2 regions of the Staphylococcus sp. aM genome follow, and region 1 is predicted to be linked to the other one. Evidence: riboswitches for the same ligand, from Rfam matches in the RefSeq annotation. Region 1 holds a riboswitch; the other holds the start of a gene.
The links. Region 1 has a riboswitch for FMN ahead of ribD (bifunctional diaminohydroxyphosphoribosylaminopyrimidine deaminase/5-amino-6-(5-phosphoribosylamino)uracil reductase RibD). Riboswitches for the same ligand answer to the same signal wherever they lie in the genome.
Positions count from the first base shown of each region.

Region 2: it holds a riboswitch for FMN, as region 1 does, so the genes downstream of both, P7F85_RS06575 (ECF transporter S component) here and ribD (bifunctional diaminohydroxyphosphoribosylaminopyrimidine deaminase/5-amino-6-(5-phosphoribosylamino)uracil reductase RibD) in region 1, are expected to answer to the same signal.

Region 1 covers NZ_CP121447.1:1,033,724-1,037,152, reverse strand. Annotated here, with positions in the region: gene ribB (3,4-dihydroxy-2-butanone-4-phosphate synthase) at 1-180, opposite strand, end outside; gene ribE (riboflavin synthase) at 195-827, opposite strand; gene ribD (bifunctional diaminohydroxyphosphoribosylaminopyrimidine deaminase/5-amino-6-(5-phosphoribosylamino)uracil reductase RibD) at 834-1,877, opposite strand; FMN riboswitch at 2,041-2,171, opposite strand; gene P7F85_RS05250 (FAD/NAD(P)-binding protein) at 2,369-3,429, opposite strand, start outside.
Region 2 covers NZ_CP121447.1:1,319,007-1,322,435, reverse strand. Annotated here, with positions in the region: gene P7F85_RS06585 (helix-turn-helix domain-containing protein) at 1-719, opposite strand, end outside; gene P7F85_RS06580 (ferredoxin) at 831-1,079, shown strand; gene P7F85_RS06575 (ECF transporter S component) at 1,131-1,679, opposite strand; FMN riboswitch at 1,741-1,869, opposite strand; gene P7F85_RS06570 (ATP-binding protein) at 2,057-3,429, opposite strand, start outside.

The sequences.
Region 1 (3,429 bases):
GATAGGTGTACAAATTAACCCACGACCTTCTCTAGCCATGAAATTAATCGTATCGTCTTTCATCCATTCAGTTATTGCTATTAAGTCGCCTTCATTTTCTCTATCTTCATCATCAACTACAATAATACTTTCACCTTGTTTTAAAGCTTTTAAGGCTAATTCAATACTGTCGAACTTCATGTTTATTGCCTCCCCTAAAAACCAAATGCTTTTAGTTTTTCTTCTGTTAAACTCGATTGATTATGATTTAAAATATTTTCAACATATTTGAATAATACATCTGATTCTAAATGTACGTTATCTCCCACTTTTTTACTAGATAAGATGGTGGAACGTCTTGTTTCAGGAATCAAATGTATATCAAAAGCATCTGAATGAAGATCGAAAATCGTTAAACTTGTACCATCAACTGTTATCGATCCTTGTTTAACCATTTGATTAAGTATGGATTTGGATGCTTTAATTTGGATAATCATTGAATTGGCAGATTCATTAATTTTAGAAATCGTTCCTAAATGATCAACATGACCTAACACAAAGTGACCACCAAATCTGCCGTTTCCACTCATCGCTCTTTCTAAATTAACTTTCGTATGGCGTTGAACATCAGAGAGGTAAGTTTTATTTTCTGTGCCTTTAATCACTTGAACAGAAAATGTTTGGTCATCAAAATCAATGACAGTCAAACACGCACCGTTCACACTAATTGAATCACCAATATGCATGTCTTCTAGTATTTTTTCGGCAGTAATTACTAATGTTCGAACTGAATTTTGATTACGAACTTCTTGTACCGTTCCTATTTCTTCAATGATGCCTGTAAACATTTGCAATCACTTCTTTCTCAAAACTAATTTAATATTTTGATGTATTAACGTGGAATTAACAATTTCAAATTGAGTTGTATCTGGTAATGATATAATTTGGTCAGTTTGGAAAAATTGATTCTTACCAGAACCACCTATTATTTTCGGGGCAAAATAAAGTACAAGGTGATCTAAATGATCTGATTGGAGAAATTCTGAAGTAATTTCGGGACCTGCTTCGACTAACAGTTTCCCGATACCTTTATGATATAAATCTTTTAAAATAGATTTAATCTCACATTGTTCCATATATATAATAGTTACATTACTATTGTCTACTGTTAAATTTTTATTTTCTGTATAGATCCAAATGGGAGAAGCGTTGTCGTGAAATAGTTGTTGACCAAAATCTAATTTGCCACTTTTACTAAGTATGACACGAATTGGATGTTTACCGTCAGCTATCCTTGTCGTGTACAAAGGATCGTCAGCTTCTATCGTTTTACGTCCGGTTAATACTGCATCGTGACTATGACGTAATTGATAAACATCTTTTTTTACATCCTTATTAGTAATCCACTTACTCTCGCCATCATCGGTAGCTTGTTTACCATCTAAACTAGCAGAAACTTTCACAGTTAATTCGGGAATGCCATTCCTTTTAGCAGTGAAGAAATCTTGATAAAGTTGGGCTGCAACGGCATTATATTGAAATTCAACTTCAATGCCTGCATTCTTCAATATGTCATCACCTTTTGAAATGAGTGTAGTATCTTTAACAGCATAAATGACTTTTTGAATACCTGCTTCGATGATTTTATCTACACATGGTGGCGTTGAACCATGATGTGTACATGGTTCTAATGATACATATATTGTCGCACCTTTTGCTTCTGATTGTGCCATGTCTAAAGCTTGAACTTCAGCATGTTTATCACCTTTTCGTAAGTGAGCACCAATACCAACTATTCTACCGTCTTTGACGACAACCGAACCTACAGGAGGATTAACACCTGTTTGTCCATCAACCATTTGTGCAAGTTGAATAGCATAATTCATAAATTTACTCAAAATATCACCTCTAAAATTAAAAAGCCTTACACCAATGAAATGATACATTTCAAGGCATAAGGCGAAATCATATATTTTTAAACAAGCATATTTATATCTAAAAAATAAAAATATACTTATTAATACACATACTTATACAAATATATGTTAATGTCGATAAACGTCATTCTTTCTCCCATCCAGACTTTAACTGTCGGCTCTAGAATTTCACTAGATCAGCCACTAACAAATGTTAGCAGGTCGCAGGCTCATATAACTGCCGGTTGGGAATTTCACCCTGCCCCGAAAGAATTTTATATGAAATTGTTAAAGGTTAATTGAGTATTGTATTCTGATTTACTACAATTCAAATCATACTACACCTTTTTCAAAAATACAATTACTATACATTGTACTTAATTAAAGTAATACTTTTAAATTAAATCATCGGATTTTGTTTCTCTTTTAAATAAAATATGGATTTAAAAATAACCGAATATCATTAATCAACGCTAAATGCTCTCTTCGTTTATATTTTCAAAGTCTTGTTGAGTGTCATACAATCTATCAACTGCATTAGCCACTTGGTTAACAATCATTTTGACACCGTTTCTAAGTTTATTGACGCCATTTGTCATTTGTCCTATCGCTATGACATTAGTTAAAGTACCAAATCTAGGACTAATAACCTGGTTCGTTTCAGGAATAATTTGTATACCACCCATGGGATGAGATTGTACAATTTGCCTATTTTCTAAATTACGAATTAATTGGTCATCTTCATCTAGCTCAGATAAATGGTTTTTAGATCCAGTTGCATTAATGACTACATTAAAATCTTCAATGTCATTCTCATTTTCATATTGTAAATGGAATAATCCGTCCTCATGATATACATTTTTTAAATTTTTACGGATAATCAACGCCTCTTTTTCTAATAACTCAATAAGTAATTTCGCAGTTCTAGGTGGCATTGGATTAGAATTGAGTTGAATCATTTTAGTATATTTCTCTTGGAATATTTGTTGATCTTCAAAACTTAAACTATTCCAAATCCAATTTAAATTTTCCTTTAAGTATTCAATTATACTTTGGAAAATTCCCATTTCCTTTTCATGTTCTAAATCAAACTTTAAATCATTAATATGATTTCCAGTTCTTCTATTGATTAATTTTTCAAAATCTATACCATAGTCGCTACATTCTTTTAAAAATAAATCTACTGCTATATCTAATGGGACATTCCCATAATTCTGTGCCTGTAAATCATTAAACTTTTGTTTTGTTAAATGTGTAAATTCTATATCTACCATTTGACCTCTTACACTAGGTAAATTGGCAGATCGACTAGTCATTAAAATAGGCAATCTAGGGTGATGTGCAGTGACATATCGAATAACATCTAGACTTGCTAGACCAGTACCAAGAATTGCAATTCTATCATCTTCATTTACATCATCTAATGAATTGTATGTAGGGTAAGGTGTCGGTTTAAACCCTTTTATACCTTTTAAATGATATGGATCGTGATATGCAAATGTACCAAAGGTTAAAAATAAGTAATCATATTCTC
Region 2 (3,429 bases), 290 kb from region 1:
GTTGAGATGTCTTGTATCGGGTGTCCTTGCTCTAATTGATGTAAGGTTAACTTCGTTTTATTAAGTAATGTTGGACGTATAATCGTTTGATTTAATAAAGGATGTTTTTGCATATCTTCAATTTCAAACATGACATCGACCAATTGATTCATTTCTAATTCAAATAGTTCTTGTTGAGACTTCGATTCAATTAAACTGACTTGTTGTCTGGTATACATCGCCTCTTCATATCCTTGTAAATAATAATGCAAATAAACATGTTCATGCTTGCTAGCAATTTTTTCAAATAATTGTTTTATTTCAGTGATAAAATTTGACTCTAAATCGTTAACCTTTATGTGTTGATAAATATCTTTAACACGTTGTTGAATGTATGTTTGTTGAGTAATAGGAATGAACCTAAAATCGTTATGTAAGCTTTGTGATACCGTTTGAATGAGTAATTGGATACAGTTAAATGTATTAATAAGGCTATCATAGGTACATCTTGGATGCGTTTTGATATTTATTTTTGGTTCCTCATCATTCAATTCATTTAAATATCGCTCAAAAGACGGATATTTTAATCTCGGTAAACTATGATATAATGACAAAAGTTGTTGACTACTTGCGTCAAAAAATGTTTGATGGGATTTTTTTCCTGTTAAGATATTATAAATACTTTTATTTGTTTTGTAGTTGAATGCGTGCTGACACGCATATTTGATAATTTGATACAAGATAAACCCTCACTCTATAAAACGAATATATTGAAAATCACACTATCGATGTCTACAATAGTAGTATTGTTATTACTAGTGTAGCATTTTTTTCAAAGGAGGCGAATGAAATTGGCTAAATATACAATCGTTGATATGGATACTTGTATAGCATGCGGTGCATGTGGTGCAGCAGCTCCAGATATCTATGATTATGACGACGAAGGTATTGCTTTCGTAATCCTTGATGATAACCAAGGTACTGCAGAGGTGCCAGAAGAGTTATATGAAGATATGGAAGATGCACTAGAAGGTTGTCCAACAGATTCAATTAAAATTGAAGACGAACCATTTGATGGTGACGCACTTAAATTTGAATAATATATAGTATTAAAAGCGCCTTTACACATTATGTGTAAGGGCGCTAGTTATTTATAAGTGAATGTTATTTTTAATTCTATTGAATATAAAGTAAAAGATGATTGAAATGACAATACCTTTAATAATATTAAATGGTATGACACCTGAAACAATAATTACTTTAAGATTATGAACAATGTCACCTAGGTTAAATATCATGCCGTAAAGTGGTAACAATACAAAATAATTTAAAATACTTAATACAATGGTCATAACAACTGTACCTATTACAAGACCTATTAATAATGATTGCTTACTAAGTTTATTTTTATAAATATAATATGCAGCTAATAAGAAACTTGCAATTGCTAAGAAGTTCGCTACGGGGCCTACAGGATCGCCCATATTGAAAAAGAAATTGAGTAAATTTTTAATAAATGCCACTATAATTCCTGCAATTGGTCCTAATAAAAATGTAGCAAGTAATGTAGGTACGTCACTAAAGTCTAACGTTAAGTATGGTGGTAAAAATGGCAATGGAAATTTAATAAATGTAAGTACGAAAGCGACTGCACTTAACATACTTATAAAGATTAAACGTCTATTTTGGTTTTGTTGCATATATGATTTTCTCCTTTCATTCATCTTGCTAGAAAAGGAGGAAATTTGCACAACAAAAAACCTCCATCTTCTCCCATCCAGACTATACTGTCGGCTTCAGAATTTCACTGAATCAGGTAAAATGAGACATTTTACGTCGCAGGCTTAATTTACTGCCGGTTGGGAATTGCACCCGACCCCGAAGATGAATTAACTATAATTTTATTTTAAATATATCATACATGATAACTCTGTTATGTACAATGAGTTTGCTCCGATATATTTATATAGATATAAGTTGTCATTAAAATAATCAAGTTGATGATTAATCTATAGATTTAATAATAAATAAAAAACCTGTTAAAGTAATCAACTGACTCTAACAGGTTTTATTATGTTTATTTTGGTAATTTGATGATAAAGGTTGTTCCTTCGCCTACTTGACTTTCAACTTCAATTATACCGCCATGTTCTTCTATAATCATTTTACAGATAAATAATCCTAATCCAGTACCTTGTTTACCTCTTTTTCTTGATGCATCTACTTTATAGAAACGATCGAAGACTTGTTGTAAATGTTCAGGTGCGATGCCAGTACCCGTATCTGTTATTCTTAAAATATTATAGCTATTATCTTCGTCTGTAGTTACTGAAATTGTATCTCCAGGTTGTGTATATCTTGATGCGTTATCAATTAAATTGGTTAAGACTTGATCCATTCTGTCCATATCATAGTTCCATAACTGTTGATTGTTCACTTCAAATTGCATGTTAAGTTCTAAATCAGTGGCTTGTTGGCGATATTTTATTCTCATTTTGTTAAGTAAATCAGAAATTGGTTGTGTCTCTTTCTCTACAGATAATCCTTCAGCATCCATACGCGCTACATTTAATAATTCATTTACTAAGCGGTTTAGACGTTTAGATTCATCTAAGACAATAGCGAGTGATTCATGTATTTCATCTGGTTCTGTGACAACTCCATCTACAATAGATTCTGTATAGCCTTGTAGTAATGCAATTGGTGTTCGTAACTCATGAGACACATTTGCGATGAAATCTTTTTTCATTTGATCAAGATTATGTTCATTTGTCATGTCACGTATTATAGCAACGATGCCACTTCTGCCATCATTTTGGATACGTTCAATATAACTCATGATAATCACATAATAACGTGTGTTTGCTTCAATTTCTTGGAATTGCGTTTCTTTAGTATTAAAGGTTTGTTCAATTTGATTTTCTATTAATTCAACCGCGTTATCATCTAATGTATAGAAGACTTGGTCTGCCATTTTGTTTGATAAAATAATATCCTTTTGTTCATTAATACCTATAACACCTTCGACCATTGAGTTAATCAAGCTATCACGTATATTTTTAGATGTAGATAATGCTTCTACGTGTTCTTGAATTTCAAAACTCATATTATTAAACGCTCGTGACAGTTCTCCAATTTCATCTTTTGTTGATACTGATGTGATATGTGAATAATCACCTTGTGATACCTTTTGAGCTTGATTTCTTAACTCTCTTAACGGTTTCGTAATTCTAGATGATAGGAAAAATGCAAAAATAGTACTCACTGCTAAAAATATAATTGCGGTAATTAAGATGATAATTGTAATCGCATTGTTAGTATCTTCAATTGATTTTAAATCTTTAAAAATAAAGACACCACTATATTCTGAGTGACTTCCTGGCTCAGCTTTCATTGGATAACCCACTAATATATAGGGATGTGAATTACCTTGTTCTTTAATCGTGACAT